DNA from 3 places in the Pantoea sp. SGAir0183 genome. Region 2 is predicted to be linked to each of the others. Evidence: predicted binding sites of a transcription regulator. Region 2 holds the regulator's gene; each other region holds the start of a gene.

Region 1 (10,651 bases), on a different contig from region 2:
GGCGCAACGGCGGCGGACCGAATAAATTTTGCCTGATGCCGCAGCACAGTGAATCGACCTGGGATGTACGCAGCGATCTCTCCTTCGTGCATCTCTACTGCACAGATGAGCACCTGCGAGAGGTCGGTGAAAAGATTTGGGATCGCAGCCCGGCCTCGTTATCCCTCGATGAAAAGATTTTTGCCAGTGATGACACGATTACAGCGTTGTATCGCCAGTTTTTACTTAGCTGCGACTGGCAGCAGCCAGCCAATCAGCTGATGCTGAGTACCGCCAGCACGTTGTTGTTAACCCATCTGATTCAACACTATTCGTGTGTTCAGTGGCGGCTTCCCTCTGTCACGGGCGGACTTGCTCCCTATGTGTTGCGCAATACCTTGGCGTTTATTGATGCGCACCTGGCTCTGCCCCTTACTCTGAACGTTCTCGCCAGCCAGGCCAGTCTGAGTGAATATCATTTTGCCCGGATGTTTCGTCAGTCACTCGGCGTTGCACCTCACCAGTACGTGATGCAGCGCCGGATGGAAAACGCGCGTCAGATGATCGTATCGACATCATTGTCGTTAACCGAGATTGCACTGGAGAATGGTTTTAACTCACTGAGCCATTTCAGTAACCGGTTTAAGCAGGTGACCGGATCGACGCCGTCGCAGTTACGCATGGCCAGCGGCCCTGAATTGTTGTGAATCGTCTCAGTCATGGACGAAGTACCCCGCGAGTTAACCTAAACCAATCCTCACACATCGGCGGTTCGTGCTTTGACGCATTGTGTAACCTGATTACACTACGTGCAGATTCATTCGGACGCCCTGTGACGGGATAACTTTTTTTTACCCTTCCGGTGAGTAAAACGCTTTCGTGATGGTTTTGCTCACTCTGGAGGACAACAGACTTCCCGTCGCGATCACTGGCCTTTTGTCCGGTTAATCATGAATCAGACCATAAGGACCACCGTCATGTTTATGTTCAAAAATGCGCTATTCCCGCCTCCCGGATGGACGGCATCCTTGCTGTAAGGCATCCGTAAAGCGTTTTTAAACGCGAAACGGCAATGCGGCGATCCTGCCTTGCACAGCGGAACCACACCCTGACGTACTGGCAGACCTTACGCTGTTCCTGTGACGCGCTAATCCCTTTTTGAGTGAGGCGACTTTACGCCTTTACCAGAAACCGGTGAGCCCCTGCTCTGCCTGAAGCCATGAAACAAACCTGTCCTGCCCCGATTTGTTGCTTTCTGCACAGTAGGGTCAGGCGCTCATCATTAACCAGGGAGGAATACTATGAATCGTTCATCCGAAACCGCGATTACCCTGATCTTTCTTTTTGTCGGCTTTATCGTGATGTCGGCAGGTATTTGGCAAATACTGACGCAGTGAGGGAATGCAATGCGCAAGTTCACGCTTAACCAGATTTTTATTCAGGTTGTTGCCATAGCGGCCATCCTCATCCTGCTGACGATCGTGATTCGTTAACCACTCAGGACCAGACATTACCTGCGTCTGGTCCGTCAGATACCGGACCCGGTGGGCGCAGCGTAATGCCCACGACGGTGCCTGAGAACCCATTAAATTTTCTGGTCAAACATCCACTTTCACGGAACACACGTAACCAACCCCCATAAAACCTTCGCTTTCATAATCTTGCTCAACACCGCGCTATGCCTTATGCGCTACCGTCTGCTGGCAAAGGCTGAACGCCCCTGCAACCTTTTAAAAACCCTTAACAATTCACACTTTCTTTCAACGTCTCAGGGAATAATTATGAATGTATGCCACACTTTTTTTATTGGGGGACTGGCCGTAATCATGACGATGAGTAACGCGATGGCAACGAAAAATACTGAACTGAACGGATACCGTGAAGGCGCAAAGGTGATTGAAGTCCAACCTGTGCGCAACCAGATTGATGCGATCACTGGCGTGGTTTATTCGCAGATTACAACGCTACGATCGGTCAGACCGCTTCACATGTCATTACTGGTGCCCCGCACCGATACAGTCAAACCCGCAATTGTTTATTTTCCGGGCGGCGGTTTCACCAGTGCCGACCACGAGAAATTTATTCAAATGCGCATGGCGCTGGCAGAAGCCGGTTTTGTTGTAGCCGCTGCCGAATATCGCGTCGTACCGGATACCTTCCCTGCGCCGGTTGTTGACGGGAAAGCAGCCGTGCGCTATTTGAGACAACATGCAGAAACGTACGGTATTGATCCTCATCGTATTGGCGTTCTGGGCGACTCGGCTGGTGGCTGGATGGCTCAAATGCTGGGCATGACAAATGGCCAGACCGTGTTCGATCAAGGGGATTTCACAGATAAATCGTCTGATGTTCAGGCCGCCGCTACGATTTACGGTATTTCCGATCTGCGCAATATTGGCGAAGGCTTCTCTGAAGAGAATCAACAGGTCCACGCCTCACCGGCCGTCACTGAAGCCCTTTTGATTCATGGACCGGCCTTCCACAATTTTGCAGGCGCGTCTGTCATGGATGATCCCGATAAAGCCCGTCAGGCAAGTCCCATGGGCCATCTTGCGAACCCCAAACCGCCTTTCCTGATTATGCACGGTGATAAAGATTCACTCGTTTCACCGCATCAAAGTGCGCAACTCTTTGATGCGCTAAAAAAGGCAGGTGATCAGGTTGAGTACGTCGTGGTGAAAGGTGCAGAACATGGTGATGAGGTCTGGTATCAACCTGACGTCATCCGCCTGGTTGTGAACTGGTTTTCAGAGGTGCTGCACCCTGATACACGAACAGGCAGCAAGAGCACAGCCAATTTAAACGACAATTTGTAATGCACCAGGCAAACCACTTTATGTGGTTTGCCTGATCATCAATCTGCTGACACGTCAGCCATCAGGTCCGCGACAGTCTGTTTTGCCCCTTTGTCCAGTAGATGGAGATAGAATTTAACCACCTGCTGCACAAAACAGGGATTATCGGGTAGCGTGTGGCCGAATATAGCTTCCAGTCCTAACAGCGCTTTTACCCTCGCCTCCCCTTCTACGCTGCCGTCAACGACGGTTCGTATAGACGCCAATAAAGGATCGCAGACCTCAATCTCTTTTCCCTGGTCATCCTTACCGCTGACATAGCGCATCCATGCGGCAATACCTAATGCAAGCAGATCAAAACGGCTGCCGCGCTTGAGGTGCCAGCAAACGGAATGTAACCAACGCTGCGGTAACTTCTGGCTGCCATCCATCGCAATTTGCCAGGTACGATGCTGTAGCGCGGGATTTTCATAGCGTGCAATCAGCCGATCGGCATAATCGATCAAATCAACGTTCTTAACGGTTAGCGTCGGTGCCTGTTCTGTCAACATTAAGCGTCGTGCCGCAAGGCGAAAGTGCGGGTCCTGCATACAGTCATAAATATGCTCATAACCCGCAAGGTTGCCCAGATAAGCCAGAAATGAATGGCTGCCGTTCAACATACGCAGTTTCATCTCTTCGTAGGGCAGCACGTCTTTGACTAACTCTGCACCGGCTTTTTCCCATGCCGGCCGCCCTGCGACGAAATTATCCTCAATAACCCACTGGCGAAAGGGCTCACAGGCTACCGCGACGGGATCGGCCACCTGAATAAGCGCCGCGATCGCGTCAAGACTCTGCGGATTCATCGCCGGTACGATACGGTCCACCATGGTTGAAGGGAACGTCACCTGCTGTTCAATCCAGTCTGCCAGGTCGTTGTCACGTTGTCGGGCAAAAGCACGCACGACCTGACCGATCACTTTTCCGTTTTCTGGAATATTGTCGCAGGACAACACAGTAAACGCAGGCAGACCAGCAGCCTTGCGACGCGCCAGTGCTTCAACGATGATCCCTGGCGCAGAAAGCGGCTGGTGAGGCTGAGCCAGATCAGCGACAATCTGAGGATGGTCGCGCATCAGCTCGCCCGTTGCCGGTGAATGACAATAGCCTTTCTCGGTAATCGTTAAGGAAACGATGGCAATTTCGGGCTGACACAGGGCGTGAAGTACGGCTTCGGTTCCATCGACCTGAGCGTGAAGCGCCTGCTTCACCACACCAATTACGCGCCCTTCCCAGCCATGAGCCGACATTTCTGCCACGCTGTACAATAATCCCTGACGTTTCAGATCGGCAATCTGTTGTTCCCCGCCGATGAGATTAACTTCGACGTAGCCCCAGTCGCTGTTATGTTCTGCTGCAAGAACATCGGCATAGACCGCCTGATGAGCCCGATGAAAAGCACCGAATCCAAGATGGACAATACGCGGGACGAGCTTATTCCTGTTCCATTTTGGAACCGTCGCCTTCGCATTCAGTAGAGTAGTTTGCATTTCTTTCTCACCTTATTTTTTATTAGCTGCGTGGACACTGACGTTAAATAACGGCAGCACCTGGAGATCGCCTTGATGTTTTCCTGTGCGGCGCCGTTTGGATCAAGCGCCTGAGAACACCACGGCAAAAGGAAAGTTTTTAAAACAGAACAGGTGCGAGAAGCCTATCGTCAGCGGCAGAATTGTTCCACTACCATACCAGTTATAAATAAAAAATGTGATGAATGGCAATTATGTCTTTGGGCAAAGTATTATTAATTAACAAAGAAAATAAAAATCATAACTTCTTTATAACTATAAATATTACTGGCACTACAGAAGAATTAACTTTCAAACAGGCTGATACGTATTAACACGCTGTTTTGCGGTGCGAGTGAATAACCAAAATTTAAAAAAATACGAAAGATTGCTTATAAAAACGGCCGACCTCATCAGGCGTCATGTATAAAAAGACTTAATCGCACCAATGGGTTTAAGAGCACGGTGAGCTATTTCGCTACGGACAAAACGAAAATCAGGCAGAAACTCAACGCCGTGTTTGACAGGCGGGACATTAACGCTGAACGCTTTTTATTCCCTCATCTGGCGTCATTCGACGCGTACGTGGTAAGGCCGTCAGTTATGCCTCTGTGGAGCCGGAGCATTTAAACCAGTCCGATACGGTGCTGTATTGATATTGCACCCGCATGCGATGACAGACACCCGTTTCCCGACGCGTCGCTGTATTAAGGTTATATAGGTTCAGGTGCCTGTTTTATCGCGAAGGTTTTCACAGCCGCCCAGAAGCCGTATGCAGGGCAACGCAATCATGTCACCCTGAGCCTCCCTTCCCGCACAACACTATGCTTGCGTAATTTGCAGCGCCATATCAATCGAGATAGCCATACTTTCGGGATTCGCTTTACCGGTCCAGGCAATGTTAAAGGCCGTGCCATGATCGGCTGAGGTGCGCAGGAACGGTAAGCCTGCGGTAATATTTACACCGTCGTAAAAGCCCAACAACTTGAGCGGAATATGGCCTTGATCATGATACATAGCCACAACAATGTCATACATGCCCTCATTGCATTGCATAAATACGGTGTCCGGCGGGCACGGGCCATAGACGTCTATGCCCTGCGCCTTCATCGCCTCAATCGCCGGTGTCAGCACGCGAATTTCCTCATCACCGAACAACCCATTTTCACCCGCGTGTGGGTTAACGCCCGCAACCGCAATACGCGGCTGGCTAAAGCCGACACGGCGCAAAAACGTATCGGCAATTCTGATTACCGTTTCAACGCGCGCCTGGCTGAGCGTATCCAGGAATGTCCGTAGAGAAATATGCGTGCTGACGTGGATCACTTTGAGTTTATCGGTGTAGAGCACCATCGAATAATCTTTGGTGTCAGTTAATTTTGCCAGTAATTCCGTATGGCCTGGATAATGATGGCCGGCCATATGCAGCGCTTCTTTATTCAGCGGAGCCGTCGCAATCGCTTTCACATCACCGCGCATCGCCATTTCTGTTGCACGTTTGATGCATCGATAAGCCACATCGCCCGCTTCAGGCTGCACAACCCCACACTGTAGTGCCTCAGGATGTACCACTTTCTCATCGATAATATGAATAACGCCGGGCATAAAGAGGGCTTCGGACACGTTATTAATGACGTTTAATTCCGCCTGGGGCGTTATGTTCATTGCCAGTATGCGGCGGAACGTTTGTACACAACCGATAACCACAACGGGCGAACCCGCTAACGCGCCCTCGGTTAAGGCCTTAATAATAATTTCAGGACCGATCCCAGCCGGATCGCCCATCGTAATCGCCACAACATTCGTCACTTATTTTCTCCTCAACGACGCTCAAAATTTTTAAAGGGGGAGGTTCATTACCCAAACACCGGCTTTCGTTAATACCGCCTGACGTCAGTCACAACCGGATGCATGCCCACCCGGAACATACACCGCCGCCCTTCTGGGCCGCGTTACGCCCGGGCCGAGACGGTTGCAGCAGTCCATTTAGCCAACCCTGACGTCTTGTCGCTAAAATCAGCCCAGCGTGCAAACCCGCATTGCCGTCGTTGAGCGATTTCACTCATCCGGTCAACGGTCAGAGATCTGGCCCTCTTGTTTTGTCGCCCTGTCGTCAAAAGCACCTGAAGATCAGAGACACAACGCACCTCATCAGTTTTCACCCCTCACTATAATGATTATATTCAATCACATTCGATTATATGTGAGCAAGATCAATTTAATAAAGCGCCATTTTATTTATAAATTTAGCCAGTGAGTGAGCGAAGTTAAGCGGAATGAAGAATTTCAGTCATTTATGGGGAGACAGACGTGGCATTAATTAACAGCACAATATTGAGCGGTTCCGACGCGATAAAGGCACTGACGCCGGTCGTTACGGACAAACAACACCTGCTGGTTTTAACAGACAAGAACATTGTAAATTTGCCCGCGACCACGCAAATCCTGACGTTGCTCAGTCAGGATGGCCGTCACGTTAAACTGATCGATGATGTTCCGGCAGAACCCACGCATAACGATGTTGAAGCGGTGCTGTCGCGTACAGCAGGTAAAACGTTTGATTTAGTGGTGGGCATTGGCGGTGGAAGCGTACTGGATGTGGCGAAGCTGCTTTCTGTGTTATGTCACGTTGCGTCACCCTCCCTTAAAGCGCTGCTTGATGGCGGGAAAATTACAGCCCGTTTACCCTCACTGCTTATTCCCTCGACGGCGGGAACGGGTTCGGAAGCAACGCCCAATGCTATTCTGGCTATCCCTGAAAAAAACACCAAATCAGGCATCATTTCCCCTGTGATGCTGCCGGATTATGTCGCGTTAATTCCAGAACTGACCACCAGCATGCCTGCGCATATCGCCTCATCAACGGGCATTGATGCACTGTGCCATTTACTGGAATGTTACACCGCCACCATTTCGAACCCTGTGGGTGACAACGTTGCGCTGATGGGCCTGCATAAGCTGTTCCGGAATCTGGAAACATCCGTCACTGAACCGCATAACCTGAACGCGAAGCTGGAAATGCTATGGGCTTCTTATTATGGCGGCGCGGCAATCGCGCACGCCGGCACCCATCTTGTTCATGCGCTTTCGTATCCTCTGGGAGGCACTTATCACCTGCCTCACGGCGTCGCCAATGCCATTCTGCTGGCACCCTGTATGAAAGTGGTGCGCCCGTTTGCCATCGACAAATTTGCCACTGTCTGGGACCTCATTCCGGGCGCCGATATCACATTGACCCCGGAAGAAAAATCGCACGCGCTGGTCGACTATCTCGCCAAATTAGTTAAACGGCTCAATCTGCCGGATAACCTGGAAACATTAGGTGTGCCGTCAGATGATATTGATGCGCTGAGCGAATCTGCACTCAATGTGAAGCGTTTAATGAACAATTCACCCTGCGCTGTAAGTCATCAGGATGTGGCTGATATTTACCGGGCCCTGTTCCCTAAAATTTAACCACCGAAAGGAGTGGGTAAAGATGAAAAAAATAGAAGGTGTACTTACAGCGATTGTGACGCCTTTTACTCAGGAAGGTGATCTTTATCTTGATGAACTGAAGCGCCAGGTTACCCGACAACTCAATGCCGGTAACGGTATTTTTTGCGGCGGCACAAATGGTGAGTTCTTTGTTCTCAACGAAAAAGAAAAGCTTACTGTTACAGAAACCTGTGTTAACGAAGTGTCGGGGCGGGCAAAGGTTGTTGCCCATATTGGTGAGATATCGACCCGGGACACCCTTCGCCTGGGTAAACAAATTGAAAAGCTGGGCGTGGATGCGGTTTCAGTAATCACGCCCTATTTTGTGCCGTTAAATCAACGCGAACTGATTAACCATTACACGGCAATTGCGGATGGCCTTTCCGTACCGGTTTTTCTGTACAACATTCCGGCCAGAACAGGCAATACGATTGAACCAGAAACCGCTCGCACCCTTGCTGCCCATCCCAATATCATTGGTGTAAAAGACAGTGCCGGAAGTCATGAAAGCCTGCGCGGCTATCTGGACGCGGTAAAAGAATGCGACAACTTTGACGTGCTTAACGGCCCTGATTCACTTATCCATCAAGGCTTTGTTGAAGGGTGCTCTGCCTGTATATCAGGTCTGGCTAACGTTGCACCGCGCCAGATAAATGCGATCTGGTCACGCTTTCATGCCGGCGATATTGACGGATCACGTCAGGCGCAGGAACAGGTCACAGGGTTGCGCACCGATCTTTATAAGGTCGCCTTTTCACCTGCAGCAGTAAAAAAAGCGCTACAAATTTTAGGCCATAACGTGGGCGAGAGCCGTTATGCCATTCATTTTGACGCTGCGCAGAAAGAGGAAATTCGCAGAATCACTAACCTGTACCTGAAATGATAATAAGAATTTATAAATTTTAAATACCGGGAGCATAAAGCGCTCCCCGAATTTATCTTGCTCTATCTGAGGCTATAATGAAAACATTCAACGCTCAGGACACCCTGATAATTATCGGCATTGTATTGGCATATATTCTTTTTACCACCTGGCTGACATTCCGGTTACGTAGTAAAAACGCGGGCGATTTTATGGAAGGCTCAAGAGCCATGCCTGCCTTTATTGTAGGTATTCTGCTGATGTCAGAATATATCGGTGCAAAATCGACGATCGGCACGGCTCAGGCCGCCTTTGAAGGTGGGATTGCCGCGTCCTGGTCAGTCATTGGCGCCGCTATTGGCTTTCCCCTTTTTGGCATGATTCTGGTGAAACGCATTTATAATACCGGTAAAATTACCATCTCGGGTGCGATTGCTGAGAAGTACGGTAACAGCACCAAGAATATTATTTCACTGATCATGATTTATGCCCTGCTTTTGGTCAATGTGGGAAATTATGTCAGTGGTGCGGCGGCAATCGCCACTGTATTACACGTGACATTGCCGGTTGCCGCTTTTATTACGGCTGTAGTCAGTACGTTCTATTTTGCCTTCGGCGGTTTAAAAGGAATCGCCTGGGTCACCATGCTACACAGCGCGCTGAAATATTTTGGTATCCTGGCTATTCTTTGGTTTGCATTGTCACAAACGGGCGGCCTCAAGCCTATGATCAATGAAATGCCCGCTTATTACTGGACCTGGGACGGTAATATTGGCGCGTCAACCATTGTCGCCTGGCTTATCGGGACGATTGGCTCGATCTTCTGCACCCAGTTTGTCATTCAGGCTATCTCGTCGACCAGAAGTGTGAAGTCGGCGCAGCGCTCGACCTGGATTGCCTTTCTGTTCTGTATGCCGATTGCGTTGGCGATTGCCGTTATCGGTGTGGCAGCCAAATATCTCCACCCCAATATTGACAGCCTGTATGCATTGCCGGTGTTTCTGCAGGATATGAATCCCTGGCTGGCTGGTCTGGTAACGACCTCACTGGTTGCCTCTATATTTGTCAGCGTCAGTACCGTTGCCCTGGCTATCGCGTCGCTGGTGGTGAAGGATTTCTATGTGCCTTATTTCAAACCCACGACAGAGCAGGAATTTAAAACCACGCGCTGGTTGTCGCTGCTGATTGGCTTTCTGCCGCTGATCTTTGTCCTGTTTGTCCCTGAAGTTCTGAAACTGTCCTTCTTTACCCGAGCGATTCGCCTGTCTATCACCGTTGTCGCGGTCATTGCCTTCTATGCCCCGTTCTACAGAAGTACTCGCGGTGCCAATGCCGGCCTGATTGGTGCATGTGTCGTGACCTCAGTCTGGTATCTGGCAGGCGATCCGTTCGGTATTAATAACATGTATATCGCCCTACTGACGCCTGCATTGATCATGGCGATTGACCATATGATCCCCAGCAAAGCCAGAACCGCAGCGGCAGAACACGCCAGAGCTGCCGCAGGAAAAGGAGAATAAAATGACTGTAACCGTAACGCGTGATGGCATCCTGACGCCATGGGAAAAAGATGACCGCGTACTGACCGCAATGCTGCCTTCGTCATGTCCACAGAACCACGCCGCCAATATTTTACCGCTGCACGATGGTTCTCTGCTCTGCGTCTGGTTTGGCGGCACACAGGAAGGCATAGCCGATATCTCTGTCTGGTGCTCGCGCTTACCTGCAGGCAGCCATATCTGGAGTGAGGCGATAAAACTGTCCGACGATCCAACCCGTTCTGAGCAGAATCCCGTTCTGTTCCTCGCGCCCGACAACGTGCTGTGGCTGTTGTGGACCGCACAGCTGTCCGGTAATCAGGATACGGCGATTGTCCGCTACCGCCAGTCTGGCGATCTGGGTAAAACCTGGGGGCCCATTGACACGTTACTGGATAAACCGGGCACCTTTATTCGTCAGCCCATCACCGTGCTGGAAAACGGCAACTG
Region 2 (10,651 bases):
CGCGGTACGGTTCAGTAAGGCTTATCGCCTAATACCGTGGCGCGCTGCATCACTCTTCGGGCCGGATAGTAATCGGCATTGGCGTAGTGCTGAGTGACGCGATTGTCCCAAATCGCCAGGTCATTAGGCTGCCAGCGCCAGCGCACCTGAAACTCCGGTTTCGTGCTATGCGCAAACAAAAAGCCCAGTAATGCATCGCTCTCTTTCTGACTCAGCGTCAGAATTCGGGTTGTAAAACCCTCATTGACGAACAACGCTTTTTTCCCACTAACCGGATGCGTCCGGATAACAGGATGCTGCACAGGTGGGTTTTTCGCCGCAGCCTGCTGCCAGCGCTGGTGTTCCTCTTCTGTCTTACGGTGTTTATATTCCGGAAACGACTTTGTAAAATCGTGCTCCGCATAGAGTTCAGACAGCAAGGTTTTGAAGGGAGCAGACAGCGCCTCATACGCCGCAATACCGCTGGTCCATAACGTATCCCCACCCGCCTCCGGCAAGACTTTGGACGCCAGCAGCGCCACAGCCGGAGGCGTCTGAATGAACGTCACATCGGTGTGCCAGTTATCATTATCCGGAGGATTATCCTGATGCGTATCCAGGACAATGATCTCTTCCACGCCCGGCGCATGCGGATAAACCGGATGGATATGAAGATCGCCAAAGCGAATGGCCAGCGCACGATGCTGCTCGGGCGTGATCACCTGATCACGTAAAAACAGTACCTGATGACGCAGCAAGGCGTGATAGAGCTGCTCAAACTGCGCGTCACTGAGTGGACGCGAGACATCAAGGTTGCCGACCTGCGCGCCGATAAAGGGGCCCAGAGGCGTAATCGCTAACTTTTCGTTCATTTTTGCTCTCCGTTCCAGGGCGTCAGACGGCGCTGTAGCGCACGCAGACCCAGTTCTAAACTACATGCCACAATGGCAATCACCGCGATCCCTGCCAGCACCACATCCGTTGCCAGAAATTCCCCTGCCGACTGCACCATAAAGCCCAGCCCACGCGTGGCAGCAATGAGCTCGGCGGCCACCAGCGTTGACCAGCCCACACCTAATCCAATGCGTAAGCCGGTCAGTATCTCTGGCAAGGCACCCGGCAGGATGACCCAGCGCAGCCGTTGCCAGCGATTCGCCCCCAACGATGCCGCGGCGCGCAGACGAACCTGCTGTGCGTTGCGAACACCGGCCACAGTCGACAGCACTATCGGGGCAAAAATCGCCAGCGTGATCAGCAGTATTTTCGATGTTTCACCAATACCGAACCAAATGACCATCAACGGTAAATACGCCAGCGGTGGCACGGGCCGATAGAGCTCAATCAGGGGATCGATCAGGGCACGTAAAACCGGGCTGACGCCCATCGCAATGCCCACCGGAATGGCTGTTAATGCCGCCGCGCTGAGCGCAATCAGCATGCGCGTCAGGCTGGCTGACAGGTGCTGCCACAACGTCGCGTCCATAAACCCCTGCGGACCGGCAACGCTCAGTAACTTACTCAGCACCTGCTGCGGCGACGGCAGAAACAGCGGCGCAATGAGCCCCAGTGTGGTCACGCTCCACCAGATGAACAACAGCACAAGCAGGCTCACTGTGCTCAGCGTGGCCGTCAGGGAGAAAGGCCAGCGCAGGCGACGACGCCGGGCGCGGGTCGGCACATCGTTAATGATCGCACTCATGCAAATGCCTCCCGTTGTGCAAATACCCGGTTCAGCACATATTCCCGTTGGGCGATGAAATCGGGATCAGACTTGATGCTGCGGCAGGGTTCGCCGTCCACGAAACGCTGGCCAAAATTCAGCGTCAGCGTTTCCTGTACCCGACCGGGCCCCGGAGAGAGCAGCACCAGCTCGCTCGCCAGAAAAATGGCTTCTTCAATGTCATGCGTAATCAGCAGGATCTGTTTACCGCTCTCCTGCCACAGCCTTAACAGCAAGGTCTGCATTTGTTCACGGGTAAACGCATCAAGTGCGCCAAACGGTTCATCGAGCAGTAACAGGCGGGGATCGGCAGCCAGCGCGCGGGCGATGCCAACGCGTTGACGCTGTCCGCCAGATAACTGCCAGATATGCCGCTTTTCAGCGCCTTCCAGCCCAACATTTTTTATCATCTGCCGTGCAAGGGCTTCACGCGGCTGGCGCGCCATACCGGCAATCTGTAATCCGAAAGCGACGTTATCCAGCACATTCCGCCAGGGCAGCAGGCCTTCATGCTGAAACACCACGCCGCGATCGGCGCCTGGCCCCTGAATCGCCTTGCCGTCCAGAGAAATACTGCCGGACTCGACCGGTAAAAAACCGGCGATCAGATTCAGCAACGTGGTTTTGCCACAGCCTGACGGTCCCAGCACAACGACCAGCGCGTTATCCTCCACGCGCAGTGAGATGTCCTGTAATACCGGCTGTCCGCCATAGCTCGCGTTCAGATGGGCTATTCGCAACATGACGATGTCCTCAGGGCTTGACCAGGGGCGCAACAAAACGACTCGTGACAAAGGCGCTGTAATCATTACCGGCCTGCGGCACCTTGCCCTGTTCTTTCAGGAATTGCGCCGTGTCCACGATGGCTTTGTTCACCGGCTGCTGCAGTTGCGCCACCTGCTGAGCGGCGGTCAGATAGGTGTTGCCCTTAACCAGTCCAGGAATTTGTTGCTCGGGCACGCCGCTTAAGCGCGAAAGTTTACTGAGGTTATCAGGCTGTTTAAGCCACTGTTCGGGATGGTCCAGGTAGGCTTTCTGCGCCTCAATAGCGCTACGGGCAAAGGCGGTCACGATATCCGGATGCTGCTGCGCGAAGTCTTTGCGTACCACCCAGACATCAAGTGTCGGTGCGCCCCAGCGCCCGACCTGCGACGAATCCGTTAAAACGGTGCCATCTTTCTCCAGTTCATTCACCGCAGGTGCCCAAACGTAAGCACCGTCAATGTCCCCGCGTTGCCAGGCCGCCACAATCGCAGGCGGTTGCAGATTGACCAGTTGAACCTGAGACGGCTTAATCCCCCAGTGTTTTAATGCCGCTAACAAACTGTAATGGGTGGTCGAAATAAAGGGCACGGCGATCCGCTTGCCGATCAGGTCCTGGGGACGGGTGATTGTTTTCTTCACGACCAGCGCTTCAGAATTGCCTAACTGAGAAGCCAGTAAAAAGGCTTCGATGGGGAGTTGCTGCGTTGCCGCAACGGCCAGTGGGCTGGAACCAATATTGCCAATCTGGACATCGCCTGATGCCAGCGCACGAAGCACGCCTGATCCGCTATCGAATTTGCGCCATTCGACCGTCGCACCGCTCTCTTTGGCAAACGTATTATCCGCCTGCGCCACCTTAGCGGGTTCAGCGGAGGTCTGATAAGCCACCGTTACGTTGACCGCGTTGGCCTGAAACGCCAGCACTGACAGGACCGCCGCCAGAATCGTGAGTCGCCCTTTTTGCATGATTTTTCCCCATCATTTTTATGATGTGGGCAGTGTTGCTGGCAGAAGTAATTTCATAAAGGAATTAAAAGTTATCCCTAATAGAAAGAAATTCTTAGATCATCATCTGCAATAGATTGCCGTTATACGCAAATTAAATTTCAGACAAAAAGCCATAAATTTGTCAGGCGCTCACATCCTGGTTGTGCTATTGATATGCGCTATTATTTGCTCCCCGGTGAGGCTTGCGAGTTCGATGTCGATCGACAAAGTTGCCCTGTTAGCTGGCGTGTCTAAAGCCACGGTATCCCGCGTGCTTAACGCGCATCCTGGGGTAAAAGCAGATACGCGACAGAAAGTGCTGGATGCCATTGCCACAAGCGGCTATCAGCCAAACCTGCTGGCGCGTCAGTTGCGAACCTCGCAGAGTCATATGCTGCTGGTCCTGATCTCCGATATCACGAACCCTTTTTGCTCCCGAGTTGTTCAGGGCATCGAAGCTGAAGCAGAAATGCACGGCTACCATATTCTGCTGTGCAATTCGGCCTCACAGTTTAAACGTGAGTCGGCCTACCTGACCTTACTGACCGGCAAGGTGGTGGACGGCGTGATTACGATGGATGCCGCCGCCGGGCTGCAAAGCCTGATCGATATTATCGGTGATGCGCCCTGGATTCAGTGTTGTGAGTTTGATCCCGAGATTGCGGCCTCGTCCGTCTCCATCGATCATCTGGACGCCGCACGTGATACCGTCCATTATCTGGCCGGCCGGGGCCGTAAGCGCATTGCACTGGTGAATGGCGATATGCGTTATCTCTATTCTCAATATCGCGAACAAGGCTATCGAGAAGGCGTTGCGCAATCGGGGTCAGACTGGACGAATGTCGTCTATACCGAAGGCATTACCTGCGAAGAAGGCAGTCGGGCATTGCAGGAATTGTTGCGTTTAGCGGAGCCGCCGGATGCGGTATTTGCCGTGTCTGATGTGCTGGCGGTTGGCGTGGTGCATGCAGCGCTGGAGGCGGGCCTGCGTGTCCCGGAAGACCTTGCCGTCGTGGGGTTTGACGGCATTCCCTTTACCAGCAGCCTGAATCCACCGTTAACCACCATTGAACAGCCCATGTATCAACTGGGCGCGCGCAGCGTGCAGCTGTTGCTGAAAAAAATTCGCCAGCCGCACGCGCCGGTTGTTCGCGAAGTGTTGCCCTGGACGCGCCTGGAGCGCGCATCCAGCTAAGCTCAGTGCCAGATCAGCAATACGCAGGCCGCCGTTAACAGCCCCATGCTCAGGTTAAAGCGTTTCCAGGCGCGGGGACTACGTAAAATACGGCCGATCATCGCACCAAAGCCCATCCAGATAACGCCTGCAACCAGATTGACCATAACCATGCCAAGACTGATTAACAGGACAGAATGGCGATAGCCCGCACCGGCCAGACTAAAACTGGCGACGGCACCCAGCGCCATGAGCCAGGCTTTGGGGTTGATCAGTTGTAATAAGCCTCCCTGCCAGAACGGCATAGGTGCGACAGGTGCCGCATCGGTTTCCAGCTTCTCATAGGCTGCGGTGGCAATCTTCCAGGCCAGCCACAGCAGGTAAAGGCTACCGGCAATTTTCAGGATGAGATGCAGGGAGGGATAAAGCAGTATCAATCCACCCACGCCAAACGCTACCAGCAGCAGCATTAGCTGCATGCCGATCATAATGCCGATCATCAACGGGAGGGTGCGCAAAAAACCAAAATTGGCCCCCGAGGCGGTGAGTAACATATTATTAGGTCCGGGTGTAATCGCCGCGACCCAAAGAAAGCCTAATAATGATAAAAACAGACTGAGTTCCATTAACCCGGGTTCTCCTCCCTTAGTGAAAACTTATCGAAGCTAACAGTGTGATATGGAACAGACAAGCCTTTACAACATGAAATTTTCGGGCCCTGACGACGCGGCGTTCATTCCCCTGCCCGGTCTGGGCAACCCGCACCTGCAAACCATTCTGCCGCGGCTGATACGGCGGACGAAAAGGTTAACGCCACACTGGCAGCGGCTGGATTTACCTGACGGTGACTTTGTTGATTTGGCCTGGAGTGAAGATCCTCAGTTTGCCCGGCATAAACCGCGCGTGGTGCTGTTTCATGGCCTGGAAGGAAGTTTCCACAGTCCCTATATTCATGGCCTGATGCTGCAGTGCAAACAGCGTGGCTGGCTGGCGGTAGTAATGCATTTTCGCGGCTGCAGCGGTGAGCCGAACCGTCTGAACCGGATATACCACTCCGGTGAAACCGAGGATGCGCGTTTTTTCCTGCACTGGCTGACGACGCGCTGGGGCCGGGTGCCCACAACTGCTGTCGGCTTCTCGCTGGGCGGGAATATGCTCGGTTGCCTGTTAGGCCAGCAAGGTGATGAAGCCCTGATTGACGCGGGCGTGATTGTGTCTGCGCCCCTGATGCTGGAACCCTGCAGCGCCCGACTGGAGCGCGGCTTTTCACAGGTTTATCAGCGTTACCTGTTAAGCCAGTTAAAAAAGAATGCCCAGCGTAAACTGCGGGCCTGGCCCGACACGTTGCCGGTGAACCTCATTCAGCTTAACGCCCTGCGCCGTCTGCGGGACTTTGACGACGCGATCACGGCCCGGGCGCATGGTTTTGCCGACGCCACGGATTATTACCGTCGCGCCAGCGCTATGCCGCGCCTTAAGTTCGTGACAAAACCGCTGCTCATCATCCATGCAAAAGATGACCCGTTCATGAGCGATGAGGTGATCCCGCAGCCTGCGCAATTATCTGCCACTATTACCTATCAGCTGACACAGCAGGGTGGGCATGTTGGTTTCGTCAGTGGCACCCTGCGTCAGCCTCGGTTGTGGCTGGAGCAGCGCGTGCCACAGTGGATTTCCTCTTATCTGGATAACTGACTCTGTGATTATTCCCTGGGAACAGGTTTCTCCCGAAACCCTTGAAAATCTTATCGAAGCGTTTGTTTTGCGTGAAGGCACGGATTACGGCGAGCAGGAGCTCAGCCTGACGGAAAAAGTCGCCGATGTGCGTCGTCAGCTGGAGCACGGCGAGGTCGTTCTGGTATGGTCGGAACTGCACGAGTCGGTCAACATCATGCGCAAAAGCGAGTTTCGTGGCTGATGCAACGAACGGAAAATCGTGCTAACAATGCTCATCGCCCGACGTCACAGGGACTTCAACTATGTCTGCACGCCATCCGATTATCGCGGTAACGGGCTCCAGCGGTGCGGGAACCACCACCACCAGCCTGGCGTTCCGTAAAATTTTTCAGCAACTCGGTTTGCACGCTGCCGAACTGGAAGGGGACAGTTTTCACCGCTTTACCCGACCCGAAATGGACATGGCTATCCGAAAAGCGCGCGATCTGGGGCGACATATCAGCTACTTTGGCCCGGAGGCGAATGATTTTGGCCTGCTGGAGCAAACGTTCATCGAATACGGCGAACACGGTAAGGGCCAGTCGCGTAAGTATCTGCACACCTATGATGAAGCCGTTCCCTGGAACCAGGTTCCCGGCACCTTCACGCCCTGGCAACCGTTACCTCCGGATATGGATGTGCTGTTTTATGAAGGCTTGCACGGCGGCGTGGTGACTGCACAACACAATGTGGCGGAAAAAGTCGATTTGCTGGTCGGCGTCGTGCCCATCGTCAACCTGGAGTGGATTCAGAAACTGGTGCGCGATACCAGCGAGCGTGGCCATTCACGCGAAGCGGTGATGGATTCGGTAGTGCGTTCCATGGAAGATTACATCAATTTCATTACGCCGCAGTTTTCACGAACCCATATTAACTTTCAGCGCGTCCCCACGGTGGATACCTCTAATCCCTTTGCCGCGCGCACCATCCCTTCGCTGGATGAAAGCTTTGTGGTTATCCACTTTCAGGGGCTGGAAGACATTGATTTTCCCTATCTGCTGGCCATGCTGCAGGGATCGTTTATTTCCAATATCAACACGCTGGTGGTACCCGGCGGCAAAATGGGACTGGCGATGGAGTTAATTATGGCGCCGTTAGTAAAACGGCTCATGGAAGGGAAACGGATTGAATAACCACAGAGGCCAGCCTGGCCTCTGTGAGATTACAGCGCGATCACTTCGTAGCTGTGGGTAATGTTGACGCCTTTGCCTAACATGATGGCGACAGAGCAATATTTTTCCGCTGACAGATCGACAGCGCGTGCCACGGCTTTATCCGAAAGTGCGTTGCCGCTGACGATAAAATGCAGATTGATATGGGTAAAGATGCGGGGGGCTTCTTCCCGACGTTCAGACAATAGTTTCACTTCGCAATCAACCACATCGTTGCGGCCTTTTTGCAAAATTGACACAACGTCAATGGCGCTGCATCCCCCTGCCGCCATCAGCACCATCTCCATAGGGCTCGGCGCTTTATCGCCAGAATTGCCATCCATCAGTACCTGATGGCCGGACGATGATTCCCCCAGGAATGTTAACCCTTCAACCCATTTGACGCGTGCCTGCATAATTTTGACCTCAGAATACCCTGTTTTGGCTCAGCGTACGCTTTTGCCTGGGAAACAGCAATCCAGAGAAAACGCCATCTTGCTGAAGCGAGACAACACAAGACAGTCGACGTAAGCTGTGCTACAAACAGAGCTGAAAATATTTTTCGTCATCCGAAGACGAAGCCGGGAAGAATGATGCGCACTGCGCCGAATGCAGCCCGAATAATTTCCTGAATGGAAAGACGCTTAACGCTTACATCGCCTGGCAGGGAAACAGAGCCCTGTATTTTGGGCACGATTACAACAGAGGATAATAGCGAATGGTTCTCGGCAAACCGCAAACAGACCCTACACTTGAATGGTTCCTGTCCCATTGCCATATTCACAAGTATCCATCCAAAAGTACGCTCATTCATCAAGGTGAAAAGGCGGAAACGCTTTACTACATCGTTAAAGGTTCCGTTGCGGTACTGATTAAGGATGAAGAAGGCAAGGAGATGATTCTGTCCTATCTGAATCAGGGCGACTTTATTGGTGAGCTTGGCCTGTTCGAAGAAGGTCAGGAGCGCAGCGCCTGGGTACGTGCGAAAACCGCGTGCGAAGTGGCAGAGATTTCCTACAAAAAATTCCGTCAGCTGATTCAGGTGAATCCGGACATCCTCATGCGCCTCTCCTCGCAAATGGCGCGCCGTCTGCAGGTCACATCGGAAAAAGTGGGCAACCTCGCGTTCCTTGATGTCACCGGTCGCATTGCGCAGACGTTGCTCAACCTGGCGAAACAGCCGGATGCCATGACGCATCCTGACGGCATGCAAATTAAAATTACGCGTCAGGAAATTGGCCAAATCGTGGGATGTTCACGTGAAACCGTGGGACGTATTTTGAAGATGCTGGAAGACCAGAATCTGATCTCCGCACACGGCAAAACAATTGTTGTTTACGGCACGCGCTAAGCTTTATTCTTCACGGCATAATGGCAACGTTATGCCGTGAATTATTTGCGTTGAGCCGATGTGGCGAAGAATAATTTATCACCCTGAAGTTAACTATGCCCTGCGCCAGACACTGGTGTTGTGTCTCCCCGTCGCGCTCGGCTGGCTGTTTGGCGATCTGCAAAAAGGATTGCTGTTCTCATTGGTGCCTGCCTGCTGCAATATTGCCGGTCTGGATACACCCCACAAACGCTTCTTTAAACGCCTGATTGTCGGCGGCAGCCTGTTTGCCCTGGGTAGCTTACTGATGCAGTGGCTTCTGTTTAAAGACGTGCCCTTACCGCTTATTCTTTTCGCTCTGCCTTTGCTGCTGGGCGTGACAGGTGAAATCAGCCCACTGCACGCACGGTTACTCCCTGCCACACTGATCGCAGCGATATTTACCACCAGCCTGATTGGCCGCATGCCCATTTACGTACCGCCCCTGCTCTACATCGGCGGTACGCTGTGGTATGGCCTGTTTAACTGGTTCTGGTTTTGGCTGTGGAAAGAGCAGCCAATGCGTGAAAGCCTGAGTCTGATTTACCGCGAACTGGCGAACTATTGTGACGCCAAGTACACCTTGTTGACGCAACTTACCGATCCGGAGAAGGCGCTACCACCGTTGCTGGCGCGGCAACAAAAAGCAATCGACCTCATCAACACCTGTTATCAGCAGATGCATATGCTGTCCGCCAGCCGCGATCACAGTCATAAGCGACTGACCCGCGCTTTTCAGGTCGCACTGGATTTACAGGAACACATTTCTGTCAGCCTGCATCAGCCAGAAGAAGTGCAAAAACTGGTAGAACAAAGCCATGCTGAGGCCGTGATTCGCTGGAATGCGAAAACCATTTCCGCCCGTTTACGTGAGCTGGCAGACAACATCCTGTACCACCAACTGTCCAGTCGCTTTGATATGGACAAGCAGCTGGGGGCACTGGAAAAAATCGCCCGTCAGCACCCGGACAATCCGGTAGGAAATTTTTGCCTTTATCACTTCAGCCGCATCGCACGGGTACTGCGTACACAAAAGCCCCTTTATCAGCGTGATTTGATGGCGGATCGCCAGCGCCGTTTACCGCTTCTGCCCGCACTCAGAAGCTATCTCTCGCTGCGCTCTTCTGCCCTGCGCACGGCCGGACGTTTTTCTGTGATGCTGATGCTGGGTAGCGGGCTGGCGCTGTTCTTTTCGATTCCCAAACCCTACTGGATTCTGATGACCATTATGTTTGTCAGCCAGAGTAACTACAGCGCTACACGGGTGCGTATTCAGCACCGTGCGCTGGGCACCTTTGCCGGGCTGGTGATTGCGGCAGCCTCGCTGCGGCTGGATGTCCCTGAACCGCTGGTGTTGAGCATCATGCTGGTGATTACCTTTATCAGCTATCGCTTTACCCGCCAGTTTTACGGCTGGTCGATGGTGGGGTTCACGGTCACCGCGGTATATACCCTGCAACTTCTGTCACTTAACGGCGCACAATTCTTACTGCCGCGCCTGCTGGATACCCTGATGGGCTGCCTGATTGCGTTTGGCGGAACGTTATGGCTTTGGCCGCAATGGCAAAGTGCCCTGCTACGACAGAACGCACATGATGTGCTTGAGGCTTTCCAGGACGCGTTACGCATGTTGCTTGGTCCGGAACAGTCTCCCGAGGTACTCGCCTATCAGCGCGTTAACGTTAATCAGGCCCACAATGCAGTCTTTAACTCACTAAATCAGGCGATGCAGGAGCCGGGGTTTAACGCACGCTATTTACAGGATATGCGTTTATGGGTCACGCACAGCC
Region 3 (10,651 bases), 1.7 Mb from region 2:
GCGTTAGTGGCCCTGATACTGGATATGTTGCTGGCGACGTTAGGCCGTTATCTGAGTCCGCACGCTGCGGCATAAAACAGGAGTTGATGATGCTTACGCGTTGGATTAAGCACTGTACGCTGGCCCTGACGGCGACGCTGGCGCTCAGCCAGAGCGTTCAGGCTGCCGCCCCGCTGGTGCTGGCGACGAAAAGTTTTACGGAACAACACATCCTTTCTGCCATGACCGTGATGTGGCTGCAAAAGAAAGGGTTTCAGGTTATCCCAAAACGCAACATTGCCACGACAATCAGTCGAAATGCCATGATTAACAAGCAAATCGACATGACGTGGGAATATACCGGTACCTCACTGATTATTTTCAACCATATCAACAAGCCCATGTCCTCACAGGAAGCTTACCAGACCGTTAAAAATCTGGATGGCAGGCTGGGGCTGATCTGGCTTAATCCAGCCCCGATGAACAACACCTATGCTTTTGCCATGCAGCGGGCGCGGGCGGATAAAGAAGGTATTTCTACCCTGTCGCAACTGGTGGCCAAAATTGATCAGGTGCGCAAAACCGACCCGAAACATAACTGGCGACTGGGGCTGGATCTGGAGTTCTATGGCCGTTCGGATGGGATGAAGCCGCTGCAGAAGACCTACAACCTCACGCTGGACAGACCGCAAATTCGTCAGATGGACCCGGGTCTGGTGTACAACGCGATCCGCGACGGTTTTGTTGATGCGGGCTTGATTTACACCACGGATGGGCGCGTAAAAGGATTCGATCTCAAGGTGCTGCAAGATGATAAGCACTTCTTCCCCAGCTACAACGTGACGCCGGTCGTACGCAAAGATGTGCTGGAGAGCCATCCCGGCCTTGAGGCGGCGCTGAATCAGCTTTCACCGCTGATTACGGATGAGGCCATCACCGAGATGAACAAGCGCGTGGATATCGATCATCAGTCACCGGAACAGGTGGCGCGCGATTTCCTTCAATCCAAAAACATGCTGTAAGGAGGCATCGTGGATACCCTTCATTACATCATTGATAACTGGAATAACCTGCTCACGCTGACCTGGCAGCATACCTGGCTGGTGCTGGTCGCTGTGGGCTGCGCCATTCTGGCCGGCGTGCCGCTGGGCATTTTAATTGTCCGCATTAAATGGCTGGCCACGCCGGTACTGGGCATCGCCACCATCGTGTTGACCATTCCGACCATCGCCCTGTTTGGTCTGATGATCCCGCTGTTTTCGCTGATCGGTCAGGGAATCGGTGCGGTGCCTGCCATCACGGCGGTGTTCCTGTATTCCCTGCTGCCGATTGTACGTAATACCCATACCGCGCTGGAAAACCTGCCGGATGGCTTGCGTGAGGCCGGTCGGGGCATTGGGATGACGTTCTGGCAGCGTCTGCGCTGGGTTGAGATCCCCATGGCCCTGCCCGTCATTTTTGGCGGTATCCGCACCGCCGTCGTGATGAATGTCGGCGTTATGGCCATCGCGGCGGTGATCGGTGCGGGCGGACTTGGCCTGCTCCTGCTTGATGGCATCAGCGGAAGTGACGTGCGCATGCTGATTGCCGGCGCACTGATGATTTGCCTGCTGGCGATTGTTCTTGACTGGCTGCTGCACCGTTTGCAGCTGGCGCTGACTCCTAAGGGAATTCGATAATGATAAAACTTGAAAATCTGACGAAAACCTTCAGCCAGAAAAATGGCACGCTGATGAAAGCGGTGGACAATGTAAGTCTTGAGGTGCCGGCGGGCGAAATGTGCGTACTGCTGGGCCCTTCCGGCTGTGGGAAAACGACCACACTGAAAATGATTAACCGCCTGATTCCGGCCACCAGCGGACGTATTCTCATCAACGGTGAGGACACCAGCACCCAGGACACCACCACGCTGCGCCGCAATATTGGCTACGTTATTCAGCAAATTGGTTTGTTTCCTAACATGACGATTGAGGAAAACATTACCGTCGTGCCGCGCATGCTGGGCTGGGACAAAAAACAGTGCCGCGAGCGTGCCACCGAATTAATGAGTATGGTGGCACTGGATCCCACGAAATTTCTGCATCGCTATCCGCGCGAAATGTCGGGCGGGCAACAGCAGCGTATTGGCGTTATTCGCGCGCTGGCGGCGGATCCGCCGGTTTTGCTAATGGATGAACCTTTTGGTGCGGTGGACCCGATTAACCGTGAAGTCATCCAGAATGAGTTCCTGGATATGCAGCGTCAGTTAAAGAAAACCGTCATGCTGGTCAGCCACGATATTGACGAGGCGCTGAAACTTGGCGATCGCATCGCCGTATTTGGCCAGGGCAAAATCGTGCAGTGCGCCAGCCCGGACGAATTACTGGCGACGCCAGCGAATGATTTTGTCGGGTCGTTTGTCGGTCAGGACCGCACTCTGAAACGTCTGCTGCTGGTGCAGGCGGGTGATGTGACCGATCAGCAACCGACCATCACGGTGAAACGTTCGACGCCACTGATGGATGCGTTCAGCACTATGGACGATAACGATATGCGTTCCATTACCGTCGTGGACGACGATGGTAAACCGCTCGGGTTTGTTAAACGTCGCGAGGCGCGTAGCGCCAGCGGTCGCTGTGAGGATATCCTGCACACCTTCCGGGTAACCGGCAAAGCCGAGGAGAACCTGCGCGTGGTGCTGTCAAAGCTGTATGAACACAACACGGTGTGGATGCCGATTGTGGATGAAGAAGGCCGTTACAGCGGGGAAATTTCGCAGGATTATATCGCGGACTACCTCAGTTCCGGCCGTACGCGTCGCCGTCTGAATCCCTGAAAAATCAGGGCCGCACCCCGGTTGCGGCCCTTTTCCATCGAGCGGGTTTCGTGTTTCGCATCCTGTGTCACTGTCTTTCTTATTAGCGTGTGTTTTCAGATGAAGGGCGTCAGGCTATTTTCGCCTTTGCAACCGGCAGCTTGTCGGCATCGAGCAGGGAGATATCCAGGTAGCGGGACACATCACGCTGCTCAACACGCGGCAAATAGGGCAACTCACCCAACAGCGGCGCAGGAAGCTTGTCACGCAGGACTGAAATGATCTCCGCATAGTGCGCCAGCCCCGGATTGATCCGGTTTGCCACCCAGCCTGCCAGCGGTAAGCCATCACCCAGAATAGCCTCAGCCGTCAGCAACGCATGGCTGATGCAGCCCGTTTTAATTCCCACGACCAGGATCACCGGCAACTGTTGTTCCACCACCCAGGCCGATAACGGCTGGGCATCATTCATCAGGCTGCGCCAGCCTCCTGTGCCCTCAACCACGACGCGATCGGCCAGTTGATGCAGGTTCTTTAACCCCTGACTGATTCGCGCATAGTTAACCTCACAAGGCGGATAACCCCCGATTTCCTCTTTTTCGAAAATAACGGGATTCACAGCCTGATAAGGCAACGTCATGGACGAGGCGCTTTGTAAAAACAACGCATCTTTATTTCTCAGGCCCTCTTCCGTTTTGACACCACAACGGGCAACAGGCTTGTAGCCTGCGGCACTGAAACCGGCCTGAATAAAACTCTGTAACAGGGCGCGCGACACAACGGTTTTTCCCACTTCGGTATCTGTTCCCGCAATAAATAGCGTTTTCACTCGACGTCTCCTTCACCAGCGGTTTCGACTCATCGGCGATGAGTCTTTCGTGCGAACAGACATTCTAAGGAAGGAAAAGCACGGGCAGATTGCGTTAGCGCAAGGTTAGTGTTGCTTAACCTTGTAGTAACTTCACTAACAGGTAACCGCTATAGAGCGAATCTTTAATGAGCGCCGCCGCACCGAGTGTGCCAGGCTCAGTAAACTCAGTAGGTGCAAGCTGAATGCCTGCGCTGTAAGCCGGTAACGACTGCTGATGAATGGTGTTTTGTACCGCCGGGAACAGGATTTCCGCCGCCTGATTTAGCGGTGAACCGATAAGAATATGTTGAGGATTGAAGATATTTACCATCATGCCAAGCAGCCTGCCCACATGATGCCCTACCGTGGCGATGGCATCGCGGGCCAGCCTGTCACCCGCCTGGGCCGCCTCACAGACCGCCTCCAGCGTTAAGGTTTGATGATGTAACAGGCTGTCGGGCTGTCCCGGCAGACGCTGAGCAACAAGGGCCAGCAGACTGCCGGTACTGGCCACCGTTTCCAGGCAGCCATGATTCCCGCAGTAACATTGCTGACCATAGGGATCGACCTGCGTATGGCCCACTTCGACCAGCGCACGTCCGCTTTTGTGCAGTAACTGTCCGTCCGTGATCACGCCCGCCCCCACGGTTTCATCAATGACAATCTGAATGACATCCTGCGCACCGCGCGATGCGCCAAACAGGGATTCTGCCAATGTCCAGGCCGAGATATCATGCTGGATAAACACCGGCAGGCCGGTTCGGGCCGCCAGGGTGCTGCCCAGTGGCATATCATGGCAGGTATAACCGGGTAACCGGTGCACCACGCCTGATGCGACGTTGATCAGCCCCGGCAACGTGATAGCAATGGCGGTCAGCCTTTCCAGCCGCTTTTGATGGCGGATAAAAAACGCATCAACATGGTCGGTCAGTGTGGTCAGTAAGGATTGGGTGGGATCATCCGGGAGGGGCAAATGGTCTTCAACCAGCGCCCTGCTGCTCAAATCGCGAAGCGTCAGGGTTAATGTGCCACGGTGCAGGCGAAGGGCCAGGTAGTGCCAGGCCTCCGTGTCCAGAATTAACCCGATAGCGGGACGACCACGCGCGCCCGGATCCTGGAATTCGGTTTCCTGAACCAGATGGGCATCCAGCATTTCCCGGACAATTTTGGTAATACTGGCTGGGGCTAACTGGGCGCGCCTGGACAATTCAATGCGCGAGACGGGGCCATGCTGATCAATTAATCGGTAAACGACGCCAGCATTGATTTGTTTAATTTGGTCAATATGGCCAGGTTGGCTGTCCGAACTCACACCCTGCTCCGGTTATTTTCGCGCTTCTAAATAAATATCCGCTATGGTGCGGCAGATTCACCTTTTGCGGCAAATATTTGCTTAGATATGTGATTTATCACACATAATTTTTCCGCCTTTAGCGAGAGCGTTCGTTTTCCCGCCGCAACAGCGCCATCATATGGGCCATCTGCGCGCTCATTTCCCGTTGCGCAGACCAGACCAGCCACATTTCCGAAAGTGCATCCGGTTCCTCAAGCGGCAGCCAGACGACATTCGTCAGGCGGGCATGGCTGAACGATGCCGGTAAAATAGACACGCCTAAACCGGTCGCGACCAGACCGAGAATTGTCATCGCCTCGCCCACTTCCTGAGTGATATAGGGTTTGATCTGATAGCGTTGCAGTAAATCGAGTATTTCGCTGTAAAGCGCCGTTCCCACCTGCGGATCGAAAAAGACAAAAGGCTCACTGGCCAGCGCCTGTAAAGAAATCTTCCCGGCGGATGCCAGCGGATGGGCTTTGTGCACCACCGCGCATAGCGGCTCCTGTAACAGGAGTTGATGATGCAGATCCGCAGGCAGCGGCGTGTTGCGCATCACACCCAAATCGAGTTTCCCTTCATGGAGCGGCGTCAGCTGCTGCCGGGTATTGATTTCCTGCATCTGAACATGAACATCAGGCCAGCGCTGGCGGAACAGATAGAGCGCATCCGAGACGACACCAATAAAAGCGGCAGAGGAGGTAAAGCCAATGCGCAGTTCCCCTTCTTCTCCCCGATGTAGTCGTGCCGCACGCTGGGTCGCCTGCTCAACCTGCAACAGAATGGCGCGCGCATCCTGCAAAAATTGTTGCCCGGCCGGCGTGAGCTGCACGCTGCGGTTGGTGCGGTTAAACAGCTGCGCCCCGGTTTCTGCCTCAAGGTGCATGATTTGCTGACTGAGCGGCGGCTGAGAAATATGCAGCCGCTGCGCCGCGCGGCCAAAATGCAGCTCTTCTGCAACGGCAATAAAATAACGCAGGTGACGCAGCTCGATATTCATAGGTTAAAAATATTATTTGAGATTATTAATATATTAGACAACCTAATCCGCTTTTCCTAGCCTTACGTTATTCGTTGTTTTTACTCATAAGGATTACTGTGAATCGCTCTTCATCGGCTGTCACCCTGGACAGAAATGTGGCGCAGCAGCCTGCATCACCTTCTCAGGCGTGGATCGTGCGCGGCACTCCGCCCTTTATGCGCGTGACACTGGCGCTGTTTTCGGCCGGGCTGGCCACCTTTGCGCTGCTGTATTGTGTGCAGCCGCTGCTGCCGGTCCTCTCTGCACAGTTTGGCGTGTCACCGGCCGCCAGCAGTATTTCCCTGTCAGTCTCCACCGCGACACTGGCGCTGGGCTTACTGATTACCGGCCCCTTGTCCGATGCTGTCGGTCGCAAATCTGTCATGGTCACCGCGCTGATGCTGGCTTCCGTCTGCACGCTGATTTCGGCCACCATGACAAGCTGGCACGGCATTCTGCTGATGCGGGCGCTTATTGGCCTGTCGCTCAGCGGCGTAGCGGCCGTCGGGATGACTTATCTCAGTGAAGAAATCCATCCCAGCGTAGTCGCCTTTTCGATGGGGCTGTATATCAGCGGAAATTCGATTGGCGGGATGAGCGGTCGCCTGATCAGCGGCGTATTAACCGACTTTTTCTCCTGGCGCGTCGCCATTGCCGCCATTGGCTGTTTTGCCCTGGCGGCCGCCCTGATGTTCTGGAAAATTTTGCCCGCCTCGCGGCATTTTCACCCGACATCCCTGCGCCCCCGCCATCTGGCCATTAACTTTCGCCTGCACTGGCGCGACGCGGGCCTGCCCTTGCTGTTCGCGGAAGGCTTACTGCTGATGGGGGCGTTCGTCACCCTGTTTAACTATATCGGCTATCGCCTGCTGGGTGCGCCGTGGCATTTAAGCCAGGCCGTGGTGGGACTGCTGTCCGTGGTTTACCTGACCGGTTCGTGGAGTTCGCCCAAAGCCGGCGCGTTAACCAGTCGATATGGCCGGGGGCCGGTGATGCTGGGCGCAACGCTTATCATGCTGACGGGCCTGCTCCTGACCGCCTTTCATGCGCTGGTTCTGATCTTTATTGGGATGATGCTGTTCAGTGCTGGCTTTTTCGCCGCACACTCCGTGGCCAGCGGCTGGATTGGGCCACGCGCGCGTCGCGCAAAAGGCCAGGCGTCTTCACTGTATCTGTTCAGTTATTATGTGGGGTCCAGCGTGGCGGGTACGGCAGGGGGCTTTTTCTGGCATCAGTTTGGCTGGCCGGGCATTACCGTGTTTATCTCTACCCTGCTGCTGCTGGCCCTGGCGGTCGCGTGGCGGCTGCATCAACGCAAACTCTAGCAAAACTTAACAAATTTTCCGGGCACAATGCGGCCCGGAAAATCCGCTGTACAAGAATTGTCCGTATTATCAGTATCATTGCTAACTACCGGTGTTTCCCCGCTATAATCGGTTTAATCCCAAAGATTAATGCCATCTTTGAATTCACTGTTAGGGGAGACCTCATGGCGCATTACTATTACGTCAATAAACAATCCGGTTACAACGATAACCACGTGGTACACGCCAAAGGCTGTCGCTACCTTCCGGGTCTGGAAGACCGACTGTTTCTGGGCACGTTTTACTCTGCAACAGCGGCTATACAGCAGGCCCGAAAATATTATGCCAGCGCATTAGGCTGCGACGACTGTTGCCCGGTTATGTCTGCTCAAACCCCACCCCTGCATGACAGCGTTGGACTGAAGCACGGTATCGATTTCTGATCACAGCGCATGCCTTTGCGATCCCATTCAGCCGCGTTTTTCCAGAGGATGGCGGAATATCGCCGCCATCTGCCCTGCCAGCCCGCCGTTCAGTTGCCGCCGACCTGCCCCTGTAGCCGTCCCGCTTTAAGTCGCCAATTCGTTAAGCATTTTGCCTTTTTTCCGTTATCTTAGAGGCCTTACTCTTCATACAGGGATTTAACATGCGTGATAAATATGCGGCGTCTCAAATTTCCCTTCACTGGCTGACCGTGCTGCTGCTGATTATTGTCTATGCCACGATGGAGCTGCGCGGTTATGTGGAACGGGGCTCCTGGCAGCGCTTTGTGATGACCGTGACACACTTTAGCGCGGGCGCAACCATTCTGGTGGTGATGCTGTCACGGTTACTGCTGAAAATTCGCCATCGCAGCCCCGCGATTACGCCCCCCGTACCGCGCTGGCAAACGGGCCTGGCACACCTGACGCACACGTTGATTTATGCCTTATTTATCAGTCTGCCGGTGCTGGGCATCGCCTCACGTTACCTGAAGGGCCGTGAGTGGTTATTATTCGGCATTCCCATGCCGGTCGCTGCGGAACCTGATTTCGATCTCTCTGATACGCTCGTCGACTGGCATGAAACCCTGGCGCCACTGGGCTACTGGCTCATCGGCTTACATGTCGCTGCAGCCCTGTTCCATCACTATGCGCTGAAGGACAATACGCTGCTGCGTATGATGCCGGGGCGCGGGACGCGCCAGCCCTGATTCCCTGACGCTGCACATCGGGCTAAAAAAATCACCATAATCTGCGCCAGGTGGTTCCACCCGGCGCTTGATTCCTACACAATAGCCACTAAATTGTGACGCAGGTCACTTTCGTGGGATGATCGTTGTCATCCTCTTTTGACGCACAGACAGATTTAACTTCTCATGCCTTTAACAACTGTTTCCCGTAAAACGGCCTGGCTACGCGTGGTGCTGCTGGCCATCGCCGCTTTTGTTTTCAATACCACTGAGTTCGTACCGGTGGGTTTACTGTCGGATATTGCTGCCGGGTTTTCGATGAAAACCGCTGAAGTGGGCATTATGCTGACGATTTATGCCTGGGTGGTGGCGCTGCTGTCCCTGCCGTTAATGCTGCTGACGCGTAATGTTGAACGGCGGTTACTGCTTACGGTACTGTTTAGCCTCTTTGTAGCCAGCCATGTTCTTTCGACATTCGCCTGGAGCTTCAGTTCGTTAATCGTTTCCCGCATTGGCATTGCGCTGTCACATGCGGTGTTCTGGTCCATTACCGCCTCACTGGCCATTCGTGTGGCGCCTGCCGGTAAAAAAACGCAGGCGCTCAGTATGCTGGCAACCGGTACGGCACTGGCCATGGTGCTGGGGGTGCCCATTGGTCGCGTTGTGGGGCAGGCGCTGGGTTGGCGCACCACCTTTGGCGTGATCGGGCTGTCAGCGTTGATCCTGATGATTATGCTGGCGCGCGTCTTGCCGCGTCTGCCCAGTGAACACACCGGTTCATTAAGCAGCGTACCGCTGTTGTTCCGCCGCCCGGCCCTGGCAGGCATGTACCTGCTGGTTACACTCATTGTGACCGCGCACTATACGGCTTACAGCTATATTGAACCCTTTATGCAACTGGTGGCGAATGCCAGCGAAAGTTTTACCACCCTGCTGCTGTTACTGTTTGGTTCTGCCGGCATTATTGGCAGTCTGCTGTTCAGTTCGCTGGGTAAACGCTTTCCCTCAGCGTTGCTGATCAGCGCCATCGCCCTGGTCACCTTATGCATGGGGCTGTTAATTTTTGCCGCCGTGCGTCCTGGCGCGATTATCACCCTCTGCGTCGTCTGGGGAATGGCGATGATGATGATTGGCCTGGCGATGCAAATCCGTGTCCTGTCACTGGCACCCGATGCCACCGACGTGGCGATGTCGCTGATGTCCGGCATTTACAACATCGGCATCGGTGCGGGCGCGTTACTGGGCAGTCAGGTGAGCGTATATATGAGCCTGTCTGACGTCGGTAACGTGGGAGCGATGATCGGCCTGGTCGCGCTGCTGTGGTGCGTGTATATTTTCCGGCGCTACCCACAGTTACGCTCTAATGGTTAACTGAAGCAGGCTTCTGCGCCTCGCAGAAGCCTGCCGATGCGTCTTCGTCTGCTATCATGCACTGCGGCACTGAACGGCCAGACGACCTGTTCCGGCGTCCGAAGGTGCAGCGCGTCAGAAAGGTGCTAAACACACCGGATAACCGCTTATATTGTCAGAGGATGCCCTTCTACCTGACTCATCCATTACATCTGTTAACCTCGAAAAAGGATCAACGTTCATGACGAGAAAGTGGTTAACGCTGTACCTGTCGCGTAGCGTCAGCCGGGTGATGTTGCAGGATCTCCAGGCCATCTTACCTGCTGAGGCGGTGAAAATTTTTACGAATGATTTAGACGACGTTCGCTACGCTACAGTAGAATGCGTGCAGGCAGAAACGACCTGCGCCTTGATTGCCTCGGCGATCATCGTCTGGCGTCAACTGGGGCATATTCATCTGCTGCTGTATACGCAAGGTGAAGTGCAGCGTCAGATCACGGACGCCACGCAGTTTGAATTATTTACTTTGCTGAAGAACAACCGTGCCGCCTTGCGGCTGGCCTGACGTGGCGTAACCTCACAGGATAATTATGAGAATTGGTCTGCTGTTCCCCATCGCTATCATCGTGGCAGGTATTGGCTTTCTCGCCTGGTTCATCGGCAGCGGCCTAGCGATGCCTGGTTCCTGAGATCAGCGTAGCTGGCTGTCTTTACTTCCACGCCGGTTGTAGAGACTGCTCTCTTTTTTCTGCTTATCGATCTTTTCCTGACAGGAAACGCAATAACGCACACCCTTGAGTGCCTGACGGCGGGCTTCGGGAATCGGCTCGCCGCACAGTTCGCATTCTG

What was found. Region 2 encodes CRP, which controls carbon source genes, mostly activating them, when cyclic AMP is high. Its sites were predicted from a motif close to ATGTGANNNNNNTCACAT; they were not measured.
Region 1: the regulator CRP is predicted to act here: its motif matches at 6,526-6,543, upstream of C1N59_RS21605 (iron-containing alcohol dehydrogenase).
Region 3: the regulator CRP is predicted to act here: its motif matches at 8,567-8,584, upstream of C1N59_RS09940 (sugar transporter).

Annotation. Positions count from the first base shown of each region.
Region 1 covers NZ_CP028057.1:220,634-231,284, reverse strand. Annotated here, with positions in the region: gene C1N59_RS21635 (helix-turn-helix transcriptional regulator) at 1-686, shown strand, start outside; gene mgtR (protein MgtR) at 1,281-1,376, shown strand; gene mgtU (magnesium transporter protection protein MgtU) at 1,386-1,472, shown strand; gene C1N59_RS21620 (alpha/beta hydrolase fold domain-containing protein) at 1,761-2,795, shown strand; gene C1N59_RS21615 (mannitol dehydrogenase family protein) at 2,834-4,306, opposite strand; gene C1N59_RS21610 (D-threonate 4-phosphate dehydrogenase) at 5,147-6,133, opposite strand; gene C1N59_RS21605 (iron-containing alcohol dehydrogenase) at 6,635-7,780, shown strand; gene C1N59_RS21600 (dihydrodipicolinate synthase family protein) at 7,803-8,684, shown strand; gene C1N59_RS21595 (sodium:solute symporter family protein) at 8,762-10,183, shown strand; gene C1N59_RS21590 (sialidase family protein) at 10,185-10,651, shown strand, end outside.
Region 2 covers NZ_CP028053.1:410,915-421,565, reverse strand. Annotated here, with positions in the region: gene tauD (taurine dioxygenase) at 12-851, opposite strand; gene tauC (taurine ABC transporter permease TauC) at 848-1,678, opposite strand; gene tauB (taurine ABC transporter ATP-binding subunit) at 1,675-2,442, opposite strand; gene tauA (taurine ABC transporter substrate-binding protein) at 2,453-3,430, opposite strand; gene C1N59_RS01910 (LacI family DNA-binding transcriptional regulator) at 3,666-4,646, shown strand; gene C1N59_RS01905 (LysE family translocator) at 4,649-5,251, opposite strand; gene C1N59_RS01900 (hydrolase) at 5,304-6,320, shown strand; gene C1N59_RS01895 (YheU family protein) at 6,325-6,543, shown strand; gene C1N59_RS01890 (phosphoribulokinase) at 6,605-7,474, shown strand; gene C1N59_RS01885 (OsmC family protein) at 7,504-7,908, opposite strand; gene crp (cAMP-activated global transcriptional regulator CRP) at 8,211-8,843, shown strand; gene C1N59_RS01875 (YccS/YhfK family putative transporter) at 8,902-10,651, shown strand, end outside.
Region 3 covers NZ_CP028053.1:2,135,906-2,146,556, reverse strand. Annotated here, with positions in the region: gene C1N59_RS09990 (ABC transporter permease) at 1-75, shown strand, start outside; gene C1N59_RS09985 (glycine betaine ABC transporter substrate-binding protein) at 90-1,001, shown strand; gene osmW (osmoprotectant ABC transporter permease OsmW) at 1,011-1,658, shown strand; gene osmV (osmoprotectant ABC transporter ATP-binding protein OsmV) at 1,658-2,794, shown strand; gene bioD (dethiobiotin synthase) at 2,904-3,602, opposite strand; gene C1N59_RS09965 (sugar metabolism global transcriptional regulator Mlc) at 3,718-4,935, opposite strand; gene C1N59_RS09960 (LysR family transcriptional regulator) at 5,054-5,956, opposite strand; gene C1N59_RS09955 (MFS transporter) at 6,055-7,302, shown strand; gene C1N59_RS09950 (hypothetical protein) at 7,467-7,724, shown strand; gene cybB (cytochrome b561) at 7,928-8,473, shown strand; gene C1N59_RS09940 (sugar transporter) at 8,639-9,823, shown strand; gene C1N59_RS09935 (hypothetical protein) at 10,044-10,367, shown strand; gene C1N59_RS09930 (YoaK family small membrane protein) at 10,393-10,491, shown strand; gene C1N59_RS09925 (DksA/TraR family C4-type zinc finger protein) at 10,494-10,651, opposite strand, start outside.